Regions from separate parts of the Neobacillus sedimentimangrovi genome, predicted to be linked through region 1. Evidence: predicted binding sites of a transcription regulator. Region 1 holds the regulator's gene; each other region holds the start of a gene.
What was found. The regulator LexA, encoded in region 1, represses DNA repair genes until DNA is damaged. The targets are predictions, from matches to a motif close to CGAACATATGTTCG.
Positions count from the first base shown of each region.

Region 2: the regulator LexA is predicted to act here: its motif matches at 5,691-5,704, upstream of uvrB (excinuclease ABC subunit UvrB).
Region 3: the regulator LexA is predicted to act here: its motif matches at 5,162-5,175, upstream of GZA11_RS10765 (Y-family DNA polymerase).

Region 1 is NZ_JAAFZF010000042.1:19,731-28,120, forward strand. Features, by position in the region: gene GZA11_RS12860 (trimeric intracellular cation channel family protein) at 40-645, opposite strand; gene hflX (GTPase HflX) at 814-2,070, shown strand; gene GZA11_RS12870 (methionine gamma-lyase family protein) at 2,089-3,357, shown strand; gene GZA11_RS12875 (MerR family transcriptional regulator) at 3,557-3,931, shown strand; gene glnA (type I glutamate--ammonia ligase) at 3,960-5,294, shown strand; gene lexA (transcriptional repressor LexA) at 5,349-5,972, opposite strand; gene yneA (cell division suppressor protein YneA) at 6,132-6,455, shown strand; gene GZA11_RS12895 (YneB family resolvase-like protein) at 6,460-7,107, shown strand; gene GZA11_RS12900 (DUF896 domain-containing protein) at 7,188-7,418, shown strand; gene tkt (transketolase) at 7,798-8,390, shown strand, end outside.
Region 2 is NZ_JAAFZF010000018.1:27,495-35,884, reverse strand. Features, by position in the region: gene GZA11_RS08225 (DUF4097 family beta strand repeat-containing protein) at 1-282, opposite strand, end outside; gene uvrA (excinuclease ABC subunit UvrA) at 669-3,542, opposite strand; gene uvrB (excinuclease ABC subunit UvrB) at 3,598-5,580, opposite strand; gene GZA11_RS08210 (CsbA family protein) at 5,746-5,994, opposite strand; gene GZA11_RS08205 (alanine/glycine:cation symporter family protein) at 6,064-7,539, opposite strand; gene GZA11_RS08200 (exo-beta-N-acetylmuramidase NamZ family protein) at 7,770-8,390, opposite strand, start outside.
Region 3 is NZ_JAAFZF010000030.1:3,481-11,870, forward strand. Features, by position in the region: gene GZA11_RS10735 (YqkE family protein) at 1-226, opposite strand, end outside; gene GZA11_RS10740 (hydroxymethylglutaryl-CoA lyase) at 546-1,460, shown strand; gene GZA11_RS16515 (hypothetical protein) at 1,516-1,656, shown strand; gene GZA11_RS10745 (alpha/beta hydrolase) at 1,759-2,679, shown strand; gene GZA11_RS10750 (iron-sulfur cluster biosynthesis family protein) at 2,771-3,097, opposite strand; gene GZA11_RS10755 (CDGSH iron-sulfur domain-containing protein) at 3,244-3,450, shown strand; gene GZA11_RS10760 (YolD-like family protein) at 3,487-3,822, opposite strand; gene GZA11_RS10765 (Y-family DNA polymerase) at 3,837-5,096, opposite strand; gene GZA11_RS10770 (YqzH family protein) at 5,256-5,447, shown strand; gene GZA11_RS10775 (SDR family NAD(P)-dependent oxidoreductase) at 5,834-6,625, opposite strand; gene proC (pyrroline-5-carboxylate reductase) at 7,281-8,123, shown strand; gene namA (NADPH dehydrogenase NamA) at 8,198-8,390, shown strand, end outside.

The sequences.
Region 1 (8,390 bases):
CTCCGGCCATACGCCGCTGGACAGGGGGCTTCCGCTTTTCTAATGTACTCCAAGTCTGCGGGATGGTAGTTTCCAATCATATGTATAGGAAAGTACCCGCAGGATGGTTACAAGGATAAATAAGGTGTATAGTTCCCAAGAGTTGGTTGCAATTTTTAGACCGATGATAACACCTGCTAGGATCGCCCAAACAGCATAAATTTCTGAACGAAGCACAATTGGTTTTCGACCTGCTAATAAATCGCGGATGATTCCTCCTCCGCTTCCTGTTAATACGGCAGCAACGATGACGGCACTAATTGGGTGATTCATATCCGCTGCATACATGGCCCCTTGTATCGCAAAGGCGGATAAGCCAATTGCATCAGTGAAATTTCCCCAGCGATTCCAGTGTTTTAATAGATTATTTGGAAACAAAAAGACCGCTGTAATAGAAATTAACGCAATTTGAAAAAACAACCCTTGCTCCCATAGAGCAGAAACAGGAACACCAATTAATAGGTTTCGAATGGCCCCACCACCGAAAGCGGTGACAATTCCTAAAATATAAACGCCTAGAATATCATATTCTTCTTCCATTGCCACAATGGCGCCGCTGACAGCAAAAGCAATGGTGCCAATCATACTTAATACTTCCCATGTCATTTCTGTCTGTTTCTCCTTGATGTTTAATATATTTGTAGCAAACAAAATTTTATCATGGTAAAAGAAAAATACAATAATTATTTTTAAAAAATAAAAGGAAAATTAGAGAAACCTTGTCATTTTTGATAAGATGAAAACTAGAGTGATTCGGAAAGGGAAGGATGTCTTGTGGAACAAAGAGAACCAAAAGAAAAGGCCATATTAGTTGGCTGTCAAATAGATGACGATGATTTGCGATTCCATTATTCGATGGAAGAATTAAAATCCTTAACGGAAACAGCACAAGGAACAGTCCTTGCGACTGTTTCTCAAAAGCGGGACCGACTTCACCCAGCAACCTATATAGGGAAAGGGAAAGTGGAAGAAATAAAAAACTTGGTCGAGGAAACAGAAGCCGACTTGGTGATTTTTAATGATGAACTCACACCGAGTCAAAAGCGGAACTTAGCTGCTGAGATTGATGCTCGGATTATTGACCGAACTCAGCTTATATTAGATATTTTTGCACAAAGGGCTCGTTCCAAAGAAGGGAAACTGCAAGTAGAACTTGCCCAGCTTCAATATTTACTTCCAAGGCTAGGCGGTCAAGGAACTGCCTTATCCAGACTCGGTGGTGGAATCGGTACACGCGGTCCAGGGGAAACCAAATTGGAATCGGATCGACGCCATATCCGTCGGAGAATTGATGATATAAAAAATCAACTTTCCGTCATTACACAACACCGAAACCGTTACCGGGAAAGAAGAAAGAAAAATAAAACCTTTCAAGTGGCGATTGTCGGATATACCAATGCTGGGAAATCTACGCTATTTAACCGTTTGTCTGAAGCGGATTCCTATGAAGAAAACCAGTTGTTTGCCACTTTGGATCCGATGACAAGAAAATTGATTTTACCGAGTGGCTTTCTTGCCTTAATTACAGATACTGTTGGCTTTATTCAAGATTTGCCAACCTCACTCATAGCGGCCTTTCGGTCAACTCTAGAAGAGGTAAAGGAAGCAGACTTACTGCTTCATGTAGTGGATATGTCAAATCCGGATTATTTCCATCACGAAAAAACAGTGAATAAGTTGCTTGAGGAATTAGAAGTAAGTGATGTCCCTCAATTAACCGTCTATAATAAAAGAGATATAAAGCATCCTGACTTCGTTCCAACAGCGAATACGCCAACTGTTTTTATCAGTGCATTGGATGAAGGGGATCGACAAAACTTAAAACTTAAAATAGAGCAGGTCATGAAAGGGATGATGCAACCATATGAGGTAGTGGTTCCATCTTCGGAGGGGAAACTGCTTTCTCAATTAAAAAATGCAACCATTTTAAGAGAGTTGACATTTAACGAAGAGACGCAAGCGTATCACTGTAAAGGATATACATTACAAGATCATCAAATAACAGGACAATTGCAGAAATATCAAATATAGATAGGAGAAAAATACAGCATGTTTCAACAGTTAAAAAACGGGGAAAAAATTCAGCCGATTGTGAGTGAAGTGGAAAAGCAAATTGCGGCTGTTCATCAAGAAATTGAAAGAAGAATTGAATCCAATCAATTTAGGGTACTACAAAGCTTTCAAAAGCATAGGGTAAGTGATTCGCATTTTATTCCATCTACAGGCTACGGTTATGATGACATCGGTCGAGACACGTTGGAAAAAGTATATGCAGATGTTTTTGGCGGAGAAGCTGGGCTCGTCCGGCCGCAAATTATCTCTGGGACACATGCCATTTCGATCGCTTTATTTGGTGTCCTTCGCCCAGGGGATGAGCTTCTTTATATCACCGGAAAACCTTATGATACATTAGAAGAAATTGTCGGTATTCGAGGCAGCGGGGTTGGCTCTCTCAAGGAGTTCGGAATTTCCTACAACAGTGTTTCCTTAACGGAAGAGGGAAAGATTGATTGGGATATGGTCGCTAAAATGATCAAGCCGAATACAAAAATGATCGGAATTCAACGTTCCAAAGGGTATGATGTACGACCATCATTTTCTGTAGCAGAAATCGGAGAAATGATTCAATTTGTAAAAGAAATCAAGCCAGATGTGGTTGTGTTCGTTGATAATTGTTACGGGGAATTTGTGGAAGAGTTGGAGCCTTGTCACGTTGGTGCCGATTTAATGGCCGGGTCACTTATAAAAAATCCTGGAGGCGGTTTGGCAAAAACAGGGGGATACATTGTTGGTAAAAAGAAATGGGTAGACGCTTGTTCCTACCGAATGACATCCCCTGGAATTGGTGCCGAAGCCGGAGCTTCCCTTTATAGCTTGCAAGAAATGTATCAAGGATTTTTCCTCGCACCACATGTAGTTGGCCAAGCATTAAAAGGGGCAATATTCACTGCAGCCATGCTGGAGAAATTGGGAATGAATTCCACACCAAAGTGGGATGACAAACGAACCGATCTAATCCAAGCCGTACAATTCGAAGATCGGGAAAAAATGGTTTCTTTTTGTCAAGCCATTCAATTTGCCTCGCCAATTAACTCTTATGTCACTCCTCACCCTAGCTATATGCCGGGGTATGAAGACGATGTCATTATGGCGGCTGGAACATTCATTCAAGGCGCTAGCATTGAGCTGACAGCAGATGGTCCACTTCGACCGCCTTATGCGGCCTATGTACAAGGTGGCTTAACTTACGCCCATGTTAAAATTGCTGTCTGCTTGGCTATTGATCATTTAATAGAAAAAGGATTACTTGCCTTATAAATACAAAAAATGTTGGGATAGCGATGAGAGCTGTCCCATTTTTATTTAAAAAATCATGTTAGGTTTTCTTACATGGCATTGACATCTTTTCTAACAAGAAATATAATGACAATATGTAATACAAATTAACTCGCGAGTTAAAGGTTACTAGAAAGGTAGGAGGAGAATTTTGGTGAGTGGAAAAGAAATTCGAAGATCGATGCCGCTGTTTTCCATCGGAACGGTCATGAAGCTTACCGATCTGACCGCAAGACAAATCCGCTATTATGAAGAACACCAATTAATTTCTCCTGCACGAACAGATGGAAACAGGCGGATGTTTAGTTTAAATGATATTGATAGGCTATTAGAAATTAAGGATTTAATTGACCAAGGAATCAATATTGCGGGAATTAAGCAGTTGTTTATGGTCAAAGAACAGCAAAACGAGGTAATTGCAAAAGAAGTGAAAAAGGCGAAACGTGAAGTGACAGATGAACAATTGAGAAAGCTGCTTCGCAATGAATTAATGCATGCGAACAGATTGAAAGGTTCATCATTACGCCAAGGGGATCTATCACGTTTCTTCCATTAAATTTTTAATAAAATTGGGGGGCAGTACGATGGCTAAGTACTCAAGAGAAGATATTTTACGGATGGCGAAAGAGGAGAATGTAAAATTTATCCGTCTACAATTTACGGATATTTTAGGAACAATTAAAAACGTGGAAATTCCTATTAGTCAATTGGAAAAAGCGTTAGACAACAAAATGATGTTTGATGGATCTTCCATTGAAGGATTTGTACGTATCGAAGAGTCTGATATGTATCTTTATCCAGATTTAGATACATGGGTAATATTCCCATGGACAGCTGAAAAAGGAAAGGTTGCCCGTTTAATTTGTGATATTTATAATCCAGATGGTACACCATTTGCAGGGGATCCTCGTAACAACTTAAAACGTGTGTTAAAAGAAATGAAAGAGCTCGGCTTTACAGATTTCAATCTTGGGCCTGAACCTGAATTTTTCTTATTTAAATTAGACGAAAAAGGCGAACCAACATTGGAGTTAAATGACAAAGGTGGATACTTTGACCTTGCACCAACAGACCTTGGTGAGAATTGCCGCCGTGACATTGTTCTTGAGCTTGAAGAGATGGGTTTTGAAATTGAAGCATCTCACCACGAAGTAGCGCCTGGACAGCATGAAATCGACTTTAAATATGCCGATGCCCTAACTGCATGTGATAACATTCAAACTTTTAAACTAGTAGTAAAAACGATTGCTCGTAAACATGGTCTGCATGCAACCTTCATGCCAAAACCATTATTTGGTGTAAATGGTTCCGGAATGCATATGAATCTATCATTATTCAAAAATGGAGAAAATGCTTTCTATGATCCAAATGCAGATTTAAAATTGAGTGATACAGCTCGCCATTTCATTGCGGGTATTTTAAAACATGCAACATCCTTTACTGCCGTGACTAATCCGACTGTCAACTCCTATAAGCGTTTAGTTCCAGGTTATGAGGCACCTTGTTATGTTGCATGGTCAGCACAAAATCGTTCTCCATTAATCCGTATACCAGCTTCTCGTGGTATGAGTACACGTTGTGAAATTCGCAGTGTTGACCCATCAGCGAACCCATATCTAGCGATGGCTGTTCTACTTAAAGCAGGATTAGATGGAATTAAAAACAAACTTACACCACCTGCACCAGTTGATCGTAACATCTATGTGATGAAACCAGAAGAAAGAATTGAGGAAGGAATTGTCGATCTTCCAGCTACATTGGCTCAAGCATTAGAATTATTGAAAAACAATGAAGTCATTAAAGATGGTCTTGGTGAACATATTTTTGAGCGTTTTATCGATGCGAAAGAGATCGAATGGGATATGTTCCGTACCGTTGTACATCCTTGGGAGAGAGAACAATACTTAACAATGTATTAATAGATGGAAAAAGCCATGGTCCAATTATTTGAGACCGTGGCTTTTTTTGTAGGATTAATGAATTTGTCGATAAACGCCAATCACTTTTCCTAAAATGGATACATTTTTTAAGATGATCGGCTCCATCGTCGAATTTTCCGGTTGGAGGCGAATATAATCTTTCTCTTTGAAAAATCTTTTGCAAGTTGCTTCATTATCTTCCGTCATCGCTACAACGATATCACCGTTGTTTGCAGATTGCTGCTGTTTTACAATGACGTAATCCCCATCAAGGATTCCCGCTTCAATCATACTTTCCCCCATAATTTCCAGCATAAAAATAGATTCTCCTGCAGGTGCAAGTCTTTCTGGAAGAGGGAAATATTCTTCTACATTTTCAATGGCTGTAATTGGAAGTCCGGCAGTAACTTTACCAACGACCGGAACATTGATCACGTTATTCCTTGGGATAGATGCATCTTCATCCGCCTCTAATATTTCAATCGCTCTAGGTTTTGTAGGATCGCGTCGAATTAGTCCTTTACTTTCCAATCTAGCTAAATGTCCGTGTACAGTGGAACTGGATGCTAGTCCAACCGCTTCACCAATTTCCCGAACGGAGGGAGGGTATCCTTTCCGTTTCACTTCTTCTTTAATGAAGTCTAGGATATCCTGCTGCCGTTTTGATATTTTTACCATGATAAAATGCACCTCGTCTGGTTAATGTTGTCTTTATTATAACATGTTCTACAATAGTATACAAACATAAGTTCGAAAACTACTTGACATCAAACAAATGTTCGTACTATAATCAAAACATCAAAAAACGAACATATATTCTGTAAGAGGTGTGGTTTGATGAATAACCTATGGTCAAAATACTCTTATGCTATTATACTCTTCCTTTTAAGTGGTACTTTTGCACTTATTCTTTCGTTCAAACAAAATCCGGTACCGCAGGATCAATATATCACAGTAACTGTATCAGAAGGAGATTCCCTTTTGAAAATCGCCGGGCAATATTCCGAGCAGCATACATTATCGAATGAAGAATTTATTGATTGGGTGAAAAAATATAATAAAATGGTTGGAGATCAAATTTTTCCCGGAGATGAAATTATGATTCCTGTTAGTAAAGAAGCTCCTGCTCCAAGACAATTAGCTAGTGCTTTGGAGGAATAATTTAATGAAAGCAGTCATTTATTGTCGTGTCAGTACAAATAAGGAAACCCAAGAAACGTCCCTAGAGCGTCAGGAAGAAGAACTCATTCAACTTGCCAAACGGTACCAATTTGAAATTGATTCCATTATTAAAGAACAGGCAAGCGGATATGATTTTGATAGAGATGGGATCCTTCAATTATTAGAACGTATTAAGGACGAGGAAGTTCAAGCCGTATTAATTCAGGATGAGACAAGACTTGGTAGAGGTAATGCAAAGATTGCGATCCTTCATTGTATTTTAAAAGAGGGGATTAAGCTTTATTGTATTGCTCATAATGGAGAGCTGCAGCTTTCAGACTCCGATTCCATGGTATTGAAGATTGTAAGTATGGTCGAGGAATATCAACGAAAACTACATAATGTGAAAATTAAGCGCGGGATGAAACGGGCAATTGAAAAAGGATATAAACCCCAAAAAAACCTAAAGAATCTGGGTGTCAACTCCGGTCGTGAGAAAATAGAAGTTCCGGTTGAAGAAATTTACAAGCTAAGAGCAAATGGACTAACGTTTGCAGAAATAGCTTCCACACTTAGAGGCTTCGGATATAACATATCTAAGGCAACCGTTCATAGGAGATATCAGGAATATTTGGATAGCCAAGAGGAATAAGGGATATCCCTTGTCAAATTCATACTTTTTTTGTAAAATTAATTCTTATTGTAAGGAGTTTTTGAAAGGAATGTGCTTGAATGCTATCCAAAGAAAAGATTGCTAGAATCAATGAATTGGCAAAAAAAGCAAAAACAGAAGGTTTAACCGAAATAGAAGCTAAGGAACAATCAAAATTAAGAGCTGAATACTTAGCAGCTTTTCGTTCAAGTATGCTTGAGACACTCACTAATACAAAGATTATTGATCCGATGGGAAATGATGTTACTCCTGAAAAAATAAAAAATAGAAGAAAAAATAGGCTTCACTAACATCTGGGAATACAAGTATTTGTATTCCTTTTTTAAATAGGATAATTTTTTACATTGAGCATAGTTGAGTAAAAGCTCTTTGGGGATAGACACCTGCGCTCACGACCTATGATTAGTCATATGCCTAAGGGGTGTTCATCTATAATGATTACACTTGGAGCACATCATAAAGATGGCAATGGTAATTTGCATGGCATGTCCACCTAGCTGATTTAGGTGCTTACGCTTTACGAACATATTTCCAACACCATGTGTCAATATTAAGAACTAAGTGGTATAGATATGAAAAACTAGTTGTAATTTGTTGAATTATTTGAAGCTCCACTATAATATTAATGTTGAGGTAAGATCCTATTGTGATAAAGAAAGGATGTAATTGATGTTTAATACAGTTGACGAATTATCTGTAACCACCATTCGTACACTCTCAATTGATATGATTGAGAAGGCGAATTCCGGACATCCGGGAATGCCGATGGGTGCTGCACCAATGGCGTATACATTATGGACAAGGTTCATGAACCATAACCCAAAAAATCCTAAGTGGTTTAACCGCGACCGTTTTGTATTATCTGCTGGTCATGGATCTGCTTTATTGTACAGTATGTTACATTTATCTGGTTATAATCTATCCATGGATGATTTAAAGCAATTCCGTCAATGGGGTAGCAAAACACCGGGACATCCAGAGTATGGACATACAGAAGGTGTAGAAGCGACGACTGGTCCACTTGGACAGGGGATTGCAATGGCCGTAGGAATGGCTATGGCAGAACGTCATCTAGCTAGCGTATATAATAAAGATCGTTATGAAATTGTGAATCATTTTACATATAGCATTTGTGGTGACGGGGATTTAATGGAAGGTGTTTCTGCAGAAGCTGCTTCTCTTGCTGGACACTTGAAATTAGGCCGTTTAATTGTTCTTTATGATTCAAATGATATTTCCCTAGATGGAGACTTGAATAAATC
Region 2 (8,390 bases), on a different contig from region 1:
GCCAAAATTCAAATCTAAATCCATTTCCTTTACCTTTTTTATGGCTGAGTCCACAAATTCAAAAATCTTTTCTTTTGTTGATTGATAATTCGTAAAAACAGGATCTTCCTTCTTCGCTTCTTCAAAATGAACCGTATGAGAAAGGTCATTTATGATTTGCTCCTGCTTTTGATCCATTGTTTTCTGTGCTTTATCCAATTCTTCAAGTAATGTTAACGCCTCATTAACCGTCAGTTTTCCCTCTTCAACCATTTTCAAAATACGTTTCCGTTCCTCTTTCATTTTTTCACCCTCAAGCCTTTTAAATTGTTTCTTCCATAAATCCTATTCATTAAATTATCTTTTTACGCCATCAATCCCATGCCCAATACGAATAATTTAGAGTAGGTTGACCTTTTTTGTCACCACCTCTTATCTTTTACTTACGATAGGATATCTTTAAAGTTTCATCTTTAAACCAATTCGTAGCCGACTGGGACGAGAAAATTGGTCTGATTCTGCTAAGCTTAGTACTCCAAAACGGAAAGAAACACGTTGACACTAGAGGTAATTTGATTTGGATGGGACATTGAGTGAAAGCACTTGCGCTAGAACATTCTCAAAATGGAGATAGATAAAAAAGAGCTGTAACCTGCTCCTTTACCGGTGTTACAGCTCTTCAACTATTCTTAAGCTTTAATGGTGCTTTTGTCTTCCACTTGCTGTTTCATACGCAAGCGGTCACGTTCGAGAATAGGCTTTAAGTATTTACCTGTGTATGATTCCGGAACTTCAGCGACCTTTTCTGGGGTACCGGTTGCAACGATCGTACCACCTTTGTCGCCACCCTCCGGACCGAGGTCAATCAGGTAATCAGCCGCTTTGATGACATCCAGGTTGTGCTCGATCACTAAAACAGTGTCACCATTTTCAACTAGACGCTGCAAGACAACAAGCAGACGTGAAATGTCATCGACATGAAGACCGGTTGTCGGCTCATCCAAAATATAGAAGGTACGTCCGGTCGAACGGCGGTGCAGTTCGGAAGCAAGTTTGACACGCTGAGCTTCCCCTCCTGACAGTGTTGTCGCCGGCTGACCAAGTTTAATATACCCAAGACCGACGTCATAAATCGTCTGTAGCTTACGACTGATTTTTGGAATGTTCTCGAAAAATGTTAAGGCATCTTCAACCGTCATATCGAGAACCTCAGAAATATTCTTTCCTTTATATTTCACTTCCAATGTCTCGCGGTTATAGCGTTTACCATGACACACTTCACAAGGAACATAAACATCTGGCAAGAAGTGCATTTCAATTTTAATAATCCCGTCACCACGGCATGCTTCACAGCGACCGCCTTTTACATTAAAACTAAAACGTCCCTTCTTATAGCCACGTACTTTCGCTTCGTTTGTAGCCGCAAAGACGTCGCGAATGTCATCAAACACACCTGTATAAGTGGCCGGATTGGACCGCGGTGTCCGTCCAATTGGAGACTGGTCGATATCAATCACTTTATCCAAATACTCAATCCCTTGAATCATCTTATGCTGACCAGGCTTTATTTTTGCATTATTGAGTTTTTGGGCAAGAGATTTATGAAGGATTTCATTCACAAGCGTACTTTTTCCGGAGCCCGAAACCCCTGTCACAGCAATAAACATTCCTAAAGGAATCTTTACATTCACATTTTTTAAGTTATTTTCAGCCGCACCTTTTATTTCAATAAAACGACCATCTGGCTTGCGACGTTCAAGTGGGAGTGGGATAAATTTCTTCCCTGACAAGTACTGACCAGTTAGCGAGTTAGGATCAGCCATAACCTCTTCCGGTGTTCCAGCAGAAACCACCTGACCTCCATGAACACCAGCACCTGGACCGATATCAATCAAATAATCGGCTGCTAACATCGTATCCTCATCATGCTCCACGACAATGAGCGTGTTTCCAATATCCCGCATGCTCTGTAAAGTACTAATTAAGCGATCATTATCCCTTTGATGAAGCCCGATGGACGGTTCATCCAAAATATAGAGTACACCTGTTAAGCGGGAACCGATTTGTGTGGCCAAGCGAATTCGCTGAGCCTCACCGCCGGAAAGGGTTCCAGCCGTTCTGCTTAAATTTAAATAATCTAGACCGACATTGACTAAAAAACCAAGACGTTCTTTAATTTCGCGTAATATGAGTTTAGCAATCTTTTCTTCTTTTTCAGAAAGCTGAAGATTGGAGAAAAAGTCTAATGCTTCTTCAATTGAAAAGTTAGTGACTTGGGCAATATGATAGCCATTAATAAGAACAGCCAAGCTTTCTTTTTTTAATCGAAATCCTTTGCATGTAGGACAAGCTTGATCGGCCATATATTTTTCCATTTGCTCACGAATATAATCAGAGCTTGTCTCTTTATAACGGCGCTCCACATTACGAATGACACCTTCAAATTCGACATAGCCTTCACGAATTTGCCCCATATCGTTCTCGTATCGGAAATAAATCTTCTCTGAACCGGAACCATATAATATTTTATCTAAAAGATTTTCCGGAATGTCTTTCACCGGAATATCCATATCAATTCCGTAATGGTTGCAGACAGATTCCAACAATTGCGGATAATATTGTGAGCTTGTCGGTTCCCATGGGGCTATCGCATGCTGTCTCAAAGTTAATTCTTTATTAGGGATGACGAGATCTACATCCACTTCTAGCTTGGAACCGAGACCATCACAATCCGGGCAGGCACCAAACGGGCTGTTAAAAGAAAACATCCTTGGTTCAAGCTCTCCGATAGAAAATCCGCAATGAGGGCAAGCATGATTTTCACTGAACATTAATTCTTCCTCACCGATGACATCGACAATAACCTTTCCCCCACCAAGGCCTAAGGCCGTTTCTAGTGAGTCGGCCACACGTGAGGCAATACCCTCTTTTATGACGATTCGGTCCACTACGACTTCAATGGAGTGTTTTTTATTTTTATCGAGCTCAATCTCTTCGCTAAGGTCGAGCATTTCACCGTCAACACGAACGCGGACAAAACCTTGTTTTTTTATGTCTTCCAAGACTTTAACATGCTGCCCTTTACGGCCTGATACCACTGGAGCAAGAATTTGCATTTTTGTGCGTTCCGGATATTCAAGAAGACGGTCCACCATTTGCTCAATGGTTTGTGAGGAAATTTCAATGTTGTGAATCGGACAAGTGGGATGTCCAATTCTTGCAAAAAGCAATCTTAAATAGTCATAGATTTCAGTCACCGTTCCAACGGTTGAGCGCGGGTTGCGGCTTGTTGTTTTTTGGTCAATTGAAATGGCAGGTGACAAGCCTTCAATAGCATCTACATCTGGCTTATCCATTTGTCCGAGAAACTGCCGAGCATAAGCCGAAAGTGATTCCACATAGCGACGCTGACCCTCCGCATAAATCGTATCAAACGCGAGTGAGGACTTCCCTGATCCGGAAAGTCCCGTCAATACAACAAGCTTATCTCTCGGAATGGTGACATCAATATTTTTTAAATTGTGGGCTCTGGCGCCTTTCACAATCAATTTTTCCATTGCCATTATTTACGACATCCTTCCGTTTATTAAAGCGGTAGGTTCGGCCAATGATCCGGCATTATCCTTCCGCTTTTAATTCCAAAATTAAATCTCGAAGCTCCGCAGCACGCTCGAAATCGAGTGCCTTGGCGGCAGCCTTCATTTCTTTTTCCATGTTGGCAATCAATTTGTCCCTTTCCTTCTTGTTCATCTTGCCAAAAGAAGTAGCCGGTTTGTACTCTTTCTGTTCCTCGGCCACATGTGTAGCACGAATCACATCGCGAATATCCTTTTGAATGGTTTTTGGTGTGATACCATGCTTTTTATTGTATTCCTCCTGGATGGAACGACGCCGCTTCGTCTCATTAATTGCGACTTCCATGGAATGTGTAATCTTGTCAGCATACATGATGACATGACCATTGGCGTTTCTTGCGGCCCGGCCGATTGTCTGAATTAACGAGCGTTCCGAACGGAGGAAGCCTTCCTTATCAGCATCAAGAATGGCCACCAGTGATACCTCAGGAATATCAAGACCTTCCCTTAGGAGGTTAATGCCAACCAATACATCATATTTTCCAAGACGAAGCTCGCGGATAATTTCAATCCGCTCGAGTGTTTTGACCTCAGAATGAAGATACTGCACCTTGATCCCAATTTCCTTCAAATAATCGGTTAGATCCTCAGCCATTTTTTTCGTTAAAGTGGTAACGAGAACTCGTTCATTCCGTTTTATTCTATCTTGGATTTCACCGATTAAGTCATCAATTTGTCCTTGAATCGGCCGAACATCAATCGTTGGATCAAGTAGCCCAGTCGGACGAATAATTTGTTCAACCATTTCAGGAGTATGTTCGAGTTCATATGGGCCAGGTGTAGCCGAAACATAAATGATATTATGAATATGCTTTTCAAACTCTTCGAACTTAAGCGGGCGATTATCTAAGGCTGACGGGAGGCGAAAGCCGTGTTCAACGAGTATTTCCTTCCGGGCCTTGTCCCCATTATACATACCTCTAATCTGCGGTAGTGTTACGTGCGACTCATCAATGATCATTAAGAAATCATCCGGAAAGTAATCAAGCAATGTATATGGTGTCGAGCCCGCTGGCCTTAAAGTCAGATGGCGTGAATAGTTTTCAATTCCAGAACAGAAGCCCATTTCCCGCATCATTTCAATATCGTATCGAGTTCTCTGTTCAAGACGTTGAGCCTCGAGTAATTTATTCTGTTCACGGAGGACAGTAAGCCGTTCTTCTAGTTCTTTTTCAATATTTTCGATCGCTTTACGCATCTTTTCTTCACGAGTAACGAAGTGGGAGGCTGGGAAAATGGCAACATGGTCGCGTTCACCGATAATCTCCCCTGTTAAGGCATCGACCTCACGAATCCGGTCAATTTCATCTCCGAAAAATTCAACACGAATACAGTGTTCATCACGGGAAGCTGGGAAAATTTCAACGACATCTCCACGGACTCGGAATGTTCCGCGTTTAAAATCGATGTCGTTTCTTTCATATTGGATATCTACAAGGCGGTGAAGTAGTTGATTGCGTTCTATCTCCATTCCAGTACGAAGCGAAACAACCATCTCCCGGTATTCCTCCGGTGATCCGAGACCATATATACAGGAGACGCTGGCAATGATGATGACATCCTTGCGTTCAAATAACGCTGAAGTCGCTGAATGGCGCAGCTTGTCAATTTCATCATTGATACTGGCGTCCTTTTCTATAAATGTATCAGTCTGTGGCACATAGGCCTCCGGCTGATAGTAATCGTAATAACTGACAAAATATTCAACAGCATTGTTCGGGAAAAATTCCTTAAACTCACTGTAAAGCTGACCGGCCAAGGTTTTATTGTGGGCGATCACCAAGGTCGGTTTATTTACCTCTTTTATTACATTGGAAATCGTGAACGTTTTCCCTGTACCAGTTGCGCCAAGGAGGGTTTGATGTTTTTTATTATTTTTAATGCCTTCGACCAGTTTCCTTATGGCTTCCGGCTGGTCTCCCTGTGGTGAGTATTTGGATACTAATTCAAATTGGTCCTTCTTCACGGTCGTTCCTCCCGTTTTAAAAAAATCCGTGTCTATGATTTTCATCTAACAGTTTTCAATTTCATACTATACATTTTACCACAATACCCCAAAAACAAACCAATAATATACGAACTCACATTCGATTTTTTTGTACAAAAAAAGCCTGCCTTATTCTGGCAGACTTTATTTTTCAACCTTGGTACGATTGTTTGGCAACTTCATTTTGGCAGCAAGCCAAAAGCCGGCAGTCAGTGAAAATGCATCTATTACAATGAGAGAAAATGTATCGGTATAGCCTTTATGGACAGAAGCTGCAATTAAGGCAACCGTTAAGACAAGACCAATCACTCGATTATAAGTAACACGAGTAAAAAGTAAAACTAGAAGTCCCGGTATAAAAAACGCTGACATATGTCGTATGACTTCAATCATTTCACACCTCATCCATTCCATTCTGTTCCTATATTCTAGAAATTCATGGACGAAAATGCAAATAAAAGATTAATTGGCCACACGTTTGCTTTCTTCTTTTTCCGATTTTTGATAACCATTAGCCCAGAAATCAGCATTCTTAATTCCTAACTTAGTAGAATTAAATTCAGGATCTAGTCCCTTCTTCAATTGCTCTTCGTAATCTTTCAAGGCAATATTGGCTGGTTTAAATAGGAGAACAATAGCAATTAAGTTCAACCATACCATGATTCCAAGTCCAATATCTCCCATTGCCCAAGCAAGCTCTGCTGTTTTTACTGCTCCATAGAACACAGAGCCTAAAAGGATTAGTTTTAATAAAAACATAGCTGGCTTTCTGTTTTTGCCCTTTACTAAGTAAGCAAGATTCGTTTCTGCGATATAGTAATAAGCAAATATAGTCGTGAAAGCAAAGAAGAATAAAGCAAATGCAACAAAACCTGATCCCAATCCTGGCAGAATGGTATCGACCGCTGCTTGTGTATAAGCTGGTCCGCTTTCCACTCCTTTAAGATTCTCCACTAAGAATTCCCCAGTTTTTTCATTTATTGTATTGTAAGAATTAGTAAATAAGATCATTAAAGCTGTTGATGTAACGACTAAGAACACATCAAGGTAAATGGAAAATGACTGAACGAGCCCTTGTTTTGCTGGGTGTGATACTTCTGCAGCTGCAGCAGGATGAGCACCAGTACCTTGTCCAGCTTCATTGGCATATAAACCACGTTTTACGCCCCACATGATCGTGGTTCCAAGAATACCTCCAAACATTTCTTCTGCACCGAATGCACTTTTAAAAATTAGGGCAAATACTTCAGGGATTCTTTCAAAATTAACCGCAATAATCGCTAGAGCAAGAAGTAAATAGCCGATAGCCATAAAAGGTACAATAAATTCTGCAACTCTAGCAATACGTTTTACTCCACCAAAAATAATAAGTGCCATTAATACAACCACTACTAAACCAGTAATGGCACTATTAATTCCAAACGCATTTTTCATACCTTCTGCAATAGAATTCGCTTGAATACCTGGCATTAATACAGCCATAGCAAGGAGAGTCGCAACAGCAAAAATCACAGCAAACCATTTCCAACCAAGACCCTTCTCAATATAGAACGCCGGGCCACCTCGATACTCTCCATCTTGCTTTTCTTTATAGATTTGCGCTAGTGTTGATTCCACAAAAGCGGCTGATGCACCAATAAACGTGATTACCCACATCCAAAATACAGAACCCGGTCCTCCGAATGCAATTCCTGTTGCTGTTCCGGCAATATTCCCGACCCCAATTCGTCCGGATAAAGACATAGCCAATGCTTGGAAAGAAGAAACCCCTTCATTAGAGCTTTTTCCCGTAAATACGAGGCGAATCATTTCTTTCACATGTCGAATTTGCAAAAATCTGGTGCGTATACTAAAATATAGCCCAACTGCCACAATGAAGATAATCAATGGTGCACTCCATAAATACCCATTAATGCTTGTCACAAGCTGCTCGAACATAAATTTCCCCCTTTGTATTATACAGATTGATATAACCATCCCCCTTTGTTGTATAACAAGGAGACAATCAAATTATAAAATAATACAGTGTTATATTTCAACAAAATATTTAGTATATTTAGATTTTACTGATATATCAAAAATTAAACCATGATGAATAGAAATGGCTAAAAAAATGAGGAGAAAAGCCCCCTGACAAGTGCTTTTCTCCTATCAAACTAATAGGTCATTTAATAGAGTAAATATTTCTCACGGACATCCATAAATGTTTTTAATGCTGGCTCCCATTCTTTTTTCATTTCTTCGATAGATTTGCCTGCTTCGATCCCATCGCGAATGGAACCGTTCCCTACGAGCAAGTCAAAGTGTGATACCCCTTTACTATCACGGGCCCGGAATTGGAAATCGTTCGGATACATGTCATGTATGGTCTTCACAATATACAATCCTGTTTCGAATGGCTTAAAGGCATTTCTGTTCGTTACATGAATTTGAATTCCATGGTTTAACTGATTTACATTCTTGGAGGTTGTCGGTATGAATGAAGCAGAACGGAATTTCACACCTGGTAGATGATAGGAATTTAACCTTGCAGCTAGTTCATCTCCATCAATGAAAGGCGCCCCGATAAGTTCGAAAGGTCTAGTGGTTCCCCTACCTTCTGAAACATTGGCAGCCCCTTCAATTAATGCAGCACCCGTATACACAAGGGCTGTATCTAATGTAGGCATGTTTGGTGACGGCATCACAAAATGCAATGGTGTTTCATCATAATACATATTCCGCTTCCAACCTTCCATTTTGACAACCGTTAAATCGGCACCGATACCAAATTCCTTATTAAATAACTG
Region 3 (8,390 bases), on a different contig from region 1:
GCCAGTCCATTGAACTTTCATTTAATAGTTCTTCAAATGATTTATTCTTTTCTTTTAATCTTCTTTCTTCCCGTTTTCTTTGCTCTTCTTCCTCTTTTTTTCTTTCCTCTTCTACTTTCAGTTGTTCCTGTTTCGATTTTAATTGTTTCATTAATTCAGGATTCAGCATATCCTTAAGAGTTACCGTAGCTTCGTCTTTTTTTGTTTCTGAGCGTCTTTTCTTCATGTGTTTCTACTCCCTATCTATTTATTTTTCTTAAATTATTATAACATTTCATAGAATATAATTAGCAGACTTAGAATTAAGTTCAATCGAGCGAACTATTGTTACAACTGCCTAATCACCGTGTACCCTGAGCCAGAGGATGCCTTTCCTCTACATTTATGAATCAGCGTGAACAGACTTGCTCCTAGTTAGGTCCCCAAGTAAAATTGCAACCTTACGATTCATAGAAATCACATTAATTTTAAAAATTCTATTTATTCTTGATTTTTAGAAATTAATCCCTCTACAATAAAATTATCAATACTAGAGGAGTGACAAAATGCAAAATTTACCTAATAGAGTGACAATTATAGAGGTAGGACCTCGTGATGGATTACAAAATGAAAAATTGCTGGTCCCAACTCATATAAAAAAACAATTTATCTCCGCACTAAAAGATGCGGGAATCCAGGAAATGGAACTCACCTCATTTGTCTCACCAAAGTGGGTACCACAAATGAGTGATGCAGCAGAAATCGTTGCCGATAGCTCTGATGACCAAGTAAGAAACATTGTTTTAGCTCCAAACCGAAAAGGAATTGACAGGGTTTACGCCACAAATTGTAAAGCAGTTGCTGTTTTTGTCGGTGTCAGCAACAGCTTTAACTTAAAAAATATTAACAAAACAACACAGGACAGTATGACAGAGTTAAAGCCGATCATTCATGAACTAAAAGAAAAGAATTATTTTGTCCGGGCCTGCATTTCTACGGCCTTCTACTGTCCTTATGAAGGAAGAATTGAAGAAAGTGACACATTAAAACTGTGTCGTGAATTTGTGGATGCTGGAGTCGATGAGTTAAGTGTTGCTGATACGATTGGAATGGCCTCTCCAACCGAATCGTATTCCCTGTTTTCCAAATTAAAAGAAGAATTTAGCCATACATTGTTAACAGCCCATTTTCATGATACAAGGAAACTTGGACTCGCTAATATTCTAGCTGCCCTTCAAGTCGGGATCAACCGTTTCGATTCCTCTGCAGGCGGACTAGGTGGCTGCCCGTTTGCTCCCGGTGCAAGCGGTAACACCGCAACAGAGGATGTAGTGTATATGCTCGAACGGATGGGTATCGAAACGGGCATTGATCTTCATAAGCTGATGAGTGCGATTGAAATTGTCCGCCCTTATGTTTCAAGAAAGATTGAAAGCGGTTATTATCGTCTTTATGCCCAGAACATGCAGCTTAATGAATAATCTCTCATCAGTAAATGCATCTTAAAGATGATATTTATTTTGAAAGGGGATTAGTATGAGCCGTAAACGTGAAAAAGGGATTCCACAGTCCGGAAAAAATTTTGCTGAATCAGCAGAGGGCGGCAAACGGATGATGGCCGCTGAAGAAATGGAAAAAGCTCTTCATCCAACCAAACGTCAAAATTCTGAACAATAATTATAAGATCAAACAAAGCCGCCATTTTGTCTCAGCGGCTTTTCTTATAGTAAAATTTTAATTGTAAAATTATGGATTTTACAACTTCCGGGGGTGACAAGCGTGAAAAAGGCAATTCGAGTCTTATTTATTTTATTGTTCGGCTGGCTCGCGATTGGTTTATATTTTACCAACAGGCTCATGTACATGAAAAAAAAGGATGAAGATTTCATCTTGAACCGGGAAAAAGAAGCTGGCAGGTTTAATCCTGATGAATTTGAGTCCCTTCCTAAACGGGTTGTTGATATTCCCTCTCCATTTGGCTACAACATTAAAGCTTGGCTTGTGGAACCACATAAAACAAATCACTATGTGATTATTTCTCATGGTGTGACGGAAACAAAAATTAATTCGGTTAAATATGCGAAACTTTTTCTCGATCGAGGCTTTAATACATTGCTTTATGATCACCGTCGCCACGGAGAATCCGGCGGAAAAACAACTAGCTTTGGTCACTATGAAAAATTCGATTTAAAAGCCGTTGTCGACTGGCTTAAAAACGAAATAGGACCAGATTTACTTTTAGGTATTCACGGGGAATCAATGGGGGCTGCCACCATGCTTTTGTATGCAGGTCTCCTTGAAGATGGAGCAGACTTTTATATAGCTGACTGCCCATTTTCGGACTTTAAAGAACAGATTGCTTATGTAATTAAACGAGATTTTAAAGTTCGTCCAAGGCTACTGCTTCTAATCGGTGATGCTCTCTTACGCTTGCGCGATAAATACTCTATCCGTGAGGTTTCACCGATTTCTGTTATCCAAAACATCCAACATCCAATTCTTTTTATTCACAGCCGAAAAGATGATTTTATTCTTCCTTCTATGACCAATGATTTATATGAACAAAAAAAGGGACCGAAAATGCTTTATATTGCTGAAAAAGGCAGGCATGCCCAGTCCTTTAATGAAAACAGAGCTGATTATGAACGAGTCGTAGATGAGTTTCTGAAAAAATACGTGTATTCTGCTCTGCCAAGTTAAAACAGACTGTCCTAATCGGTACAGTCTGTTTTGAATTTTAAATCCTGTTTACTATTGTTTTTTCATCCAATTTATCACCCATGTGTTAAACTTATTGCTCTTTAATGATTAAACTCATTCTCGCGTTTAAAATTTGCTGCGGACTTTTTAATTGAAAGCTGTTTGTACTAGGAGAAAAATCTATTTTCATTTGCTCATCAAAGAAAACCATTTTTGACTTTTCTATGTATACAGTCCGATCATTTGTCTCAATCGCTTCTTCGTTATTGTCTACTTCGCCTGTGAACCACAAAGCTGCTACACCACTTACTGCACAGCCACAACCTTCTGTATCATAGATGAGTTTTAAATAACCTTTACGACCGTTTATTTTCTCATTCAATTTTTGAACTGCTTCTTTTGTTATGGTAATTTCCACATTTAACACTCCCCTTTTTTAGGCATATGATGATTGTAGCATAGGTTTGTTCTAGCTGTTTTTTATTTTGCTTTTCTTTAGTTGAAATTTCTAATGAAATTAATTATTCTCTTAATTAATATCCATTTTTAAAGGAGTGCTTCTTCATGTCAAAGGTACAAATTAAAGTTAATGATAACGGGTCACTTAGAATTACCGGTGATGTGGAACTGCTGGATGGCAAAGGCAATGTGTATACAACAAAACCATCCTTTTCCCTGTGCCGTTGCGGGCTAAGCAAGAATAAACCTTTTTGCGATGGATCCCATAAAGGTCATTTTCATTCTGAAGTTCGGGTACCAAAAGTAGATTAAATGTTAAAAGAGCGGCTTATGGCAAAAGCCGCTCTTTTAACATTCTGTTAGCTGTATGTCAGCAATCATATTAATAGGAATACGATGCACTTCTTGAAAGCGATCAATCACATGAAGCCTATGGGCGATTTCATCCCAGTAATGAATTTTTCCAACCACCATTTCATAATGATGGTTGTGAAAGTGGATAATTGTCACGTACTCATCAAATTCAATCGCCTCTAATAAGGTTTCATTCATTCGTTCGAATTGCTGTTCATCCACTTCTTTTGGCTGTTCATACTGGTCTTCCTTCACCCAATCTCTGAGCAATTTTACATGCTCAGGCAACATCATCGACGTCCATTTGATCCTGCCGCGGTCGCGAATCATTTTTCCTCTCCTCCTTACATCTTATGTCCACCAACCAGCGTCGATCGGTGTCTGGCTGTTCCTCCTGCGGTATAGGAAACAGCTCGGAGGAGTGACCCTGGTCCAAAGCGTCGGCGGATGGAATCCACCACATAGCCGAGCTCGCGTCTTTTGTATGCCCCCATATCAAACAGATCGAGCTGCAGCTCGCAATCGTCCACAATATTACTCAGCGCAATCGAAATCTGCCTTACCGTTTTGCCATTATAATGCTCCTGAAATAATTCAAGACAGACGCGGTAAAGATCCATGGTAACATTCGTCGGCTGCTTGACCGTTCTTGAGCGGTGAAAGCCGCCACCAAATTCATCCTGGCTGTAACCTATTCCAAGACTGACAGTCCGCCCCGCCTTTTTTCGCGTTCTTGCTCTTTTCGCTACCTCCTCGCACATTTCCAAAATTACATGCTTGATTTCCTCAGGCTCTTTATAATCCCTCAAAAGAATTTGGCTTTTTCCAAAGCTGATTTGTCCTTCAATAATCGGTGCGCCCAAATCGGATAAATCCACTCCCCAAGCATGGTAATAAAGCTGATTGCCCATAACGCCAAATTTCTTTTCCAATTGCTCTAAATCATAACAAGCCAGCTGGCCAACTGTGAAAATGCCCATGCTGTTTAATGTCTTTTCCACCCTCCTGCCGATTCCCCACATTTCTCGAAGTGGCGATACTTTCCAAAGCTTTGTCTGGACATCTTCAAATGTCCACTCGGCGACTCCTTTTTTCTTTGCTTCCAAGTCAAGACAAAGCTTTGCCATCAGCATATTGGGGCCAATTCCAATGGCGCATGGTAGCTGGAATTGTCTCTCAATATCGTTCTTTATTTTTTCAGCAATCGTCTTGGCATCCCCCCACAGATGCATCACCCCATCTACCTTAATAAAACTTTCATCGACACTGTACGTATGGATCGCTTCCTTTGGGACGTAACGGTTAAACAAACGAGTAATTTCCGTCGAAACGCGTAAATAAGTAGCCATTTTCGGCTCGATCAGTTCAATCCTTGGGTCCTTTGGAATTTCGAACAGCCGCGATCCTGTTTTAATGCCAAATTCTTTTTTCAACTTAGGTGAAGCGGCAAGCACAACACTTCCTTGCCTCTTTTTGTCACCTACAATCGCGATGTAGGACTCTAAAGGATCAAGCCCATTCATAACAGCGGAACAGCTGGCATAAAAACTTTTCATATCGACGCATAGTATTTTATTTTGCGGTAATGTACTGTAATCAACCATGACGAATCCCTCACAGTTTTATTTTCGAACACTTGTTCTGTATTTAGTATATTTATTATCATAAGCAAATATACGTTCGTATTCAATAGGGATTTTTTGACAAATCCCCAATCTGGATAATGGACAAAAAAACGCTATAATGATGGTGAGGTGCAAGCTATGGAGAAAAAACTTGTAATCAAAATGATTCGTCATTGTTTTAAACAATACGGGGAAGTGGATCCCCTACCTGTTGGAGAAAAAGAAATGGAGGATCTAGTTCATCAAATTTTGCAAATCAAAAACGAAGATCCAGCAGCCGATTTATATGAGGTAGTAAATGATGCTGTATATGAATATTTAACAGGGTAAAAATACATCATTTTAGGAAATAAATATTTCTCTTACTTACTCATTAGGTTGTATGAAGATCCATTGAAAAGGAAAATGCATGTTCATCTTCCTTGTTTAAACAGATTGATCTTAATGATTATTTTTTCTGTTTGGGTTGGTTGTGGTTAGAAATTAGTTCCAAGCAAATCAAGTTGTTCAGCCTAGCCTCTTTGGGCTAACATTTAGAATTAGGCGCTATTCACTCTGTTGAGCTATGGCTATATGAATTTAATGGCTTGGTGTACTTCCTATTCAGAAATGGACTACATTTCTTTTTTACAAGTGAAAGGTTTGGAAATTGAAGCGAATATAACAAAAACATAACCCCCGCAATCCATTTATTGCTGGGGGCTTTCCCGTGGCACTTATTTCTTATTCAAAATTCGTTTACCAATCCGCTCAAACAACCATGGGAAAAGGACATAGACGACACTGCCTATATTCATCCAACGCGGCAAATTGATTTCCCTTGTTTTTGTGAGCATACTGTCAACAACTTTTCTAGCTACATATTCTGGCTGTAGCATAAATTTTTGTACATTCTTCACGTAAGTCCCTTTTTCATCGGCAATGTTGAAAAAGTTGGTAGCAATCGGTCCGGGATTGACGGAGGTCACTAAAACATGAACGTCATCAAGTTCCATCCGAAGGGCGTTGGTGTATCCTAAAACAGCATGCTTGGTTGCCGAATAAACACTTGATTTTGGTGTAGCGATTTTTCCAGCCTGTGATGCAATATTAATAATATGTCCAAAGCGTCGTTCACGCATTTTTGGTAATACCATGCTAGTACAGGCCATTAAACCAATCACATTTACCTCAAACATTCCTTTAATTTCGTCCATCGTTGCTTCATGAGCCTCGCGGAACACACCAAAACCAGCATTATTAACGAGAACGTCAATATGTCCAAACAAATCAAAAATCTTCCCAAAAATCTCCTTGACTTGATCTGTATTCGCTACATCTAGCTGAAACACCTCTACCTTTACATGATGCTTCTGCTCCAACTCTATTTCCAGTTGCTGCAGTTTATCAAGACTTCTAGCAAGCAAGACAAGATTTGCTCCCCTTGCCGCACAAAGCTTAGCAATTTCCGCACCGATTCCTCCAGAAGCCCCAGTAATCACAATATTTCTATCCTTTAATCGATTCACGAAAACACCCCATCTGAACTGAACTTCATCTTAAACCTTTAACCGAAAAGCACAGGTTGTGTATCTTACTAATAATTTCTCTGATAGAGACTAAATAGTCAAGCAGGGTAACGAACAAATCCCGAAGCTTTTCCGAACCATTGTCGAAAAACGTTACCACTCGCCTTTCCCAATTAAACATAGACATTTCTAAAACAGGAGTGGGAAGTTTAATCTGTCATAGTAATAATCCCCTCAACATTCAAATAAATATATAAAAATAAGTTTACTATTTTAAGAAGACATGTCATCAGTTCCACATCCTTCTAAATAAGTCGGAAAATTTACAAATTTAACTCTTGACAGACAAGCATTCCTTCTTGCATAATCACTTATAAAAATTCGATTCGTTTCATGCAATGAGTAAGGCCAGTAAATGAGAAACGGCAAAAGAGAGTGAAGTTCATAGGCTGAAAGACTTCACAGCCCTCTTGATCATTGAACCTACCTTATGAGCATTTAGGAAAAACCTAACGTAACCCGGCGTTAACGGAGTTGAGTGAATCCTTATATGATTAAATTAGGGTTCAATGAAGGTGGTACCACGGAAGCATGGTCTTTCGTCCTTTACGGATGAAAGACTTTTTATTTTTTTAGACGAAAAGGAGGAGTTTTCATGAAAAAAATAGCTATTGTTGGTGCAGGTTCAATGGCAGAAGCCTTTATTTCCGGAATCCTAGAAAATGGATTAATTGATCGAAAAAATGTATGGGTGACAAATCATTCAAATCAAAACCGGCTCCAATACTTAGAAGAACGTTATGGGATTCGTAGTACCTACAATTTACAAACCCTGTTTGAAAATGCGGACGTTGTGATGCTTTCCATGAAACCGAAAGATGCATCATCAGCGATTCAAAATATTCGTTCCTTTTTAACCAGGGATATGCTGATTGTATCCGTCCTGGCCGGAGTTTCAATGGAAACAATTGAAACTTTAGCTGGAAAACCTCTTGCTATTGCCAGATCCATGCCAAATACATCAGCAGCAGTAGGAAAATCGGCCACAGCAATTGCCGTAAATCACCGTGTATCTGAAAAACAATTGGAAATGACGAAAAAACTCTTTGAAACCGTGGGATTGGTTACCTTTGTCGAGGAAACACAACTCGATGCGGTAACAGGCCTTTCGGGTAGTGGACCAGCCTATATTTATTATCTCATTGAAACAATGGAAAAAAGTGCGGTTGAAATTGGTCTTGAAAAACAAATAGCAAAAGAACTTATTGTTCAGACGTTAATTGGAGCAGCTGAAATGGTCAAAAACTCTTCCAAATCACCAAACCAATTACGGAGGGAAGTGACTAGCCCTGGAGGTACAACAGAGGCTGGGATTCGTGTTCTCGAGGAACACGGCGTTCAGGAAGCCTTTATTTCCTGCATTAAAGCGGCTGCCGAGCAATCCAAACGTATGGGCGATGCCTTATGTTCACAGCTACAAGTAGGAAAAACATTATAATAAAAGCAAAATTTTACATGATTGTAAATCTATTTGCTATACTAAAAGTGATTTAAAAAAGGAGGCATGGCAAAATGACGGCAAAATTATTTACTCCCTATACCATTAAGGGGGTTACATTGAAAAATCGGATTGTCATGGCACCAATGTGTATGTATTCCAGCCATAATGAAGATGGCCACATCCAAAACTGGCATCGAACTCATTACACCACAAGAGCGGTCGGCCAAGTCGGGCTGATCATTGTTGAGGCAACAGCTGTTACAC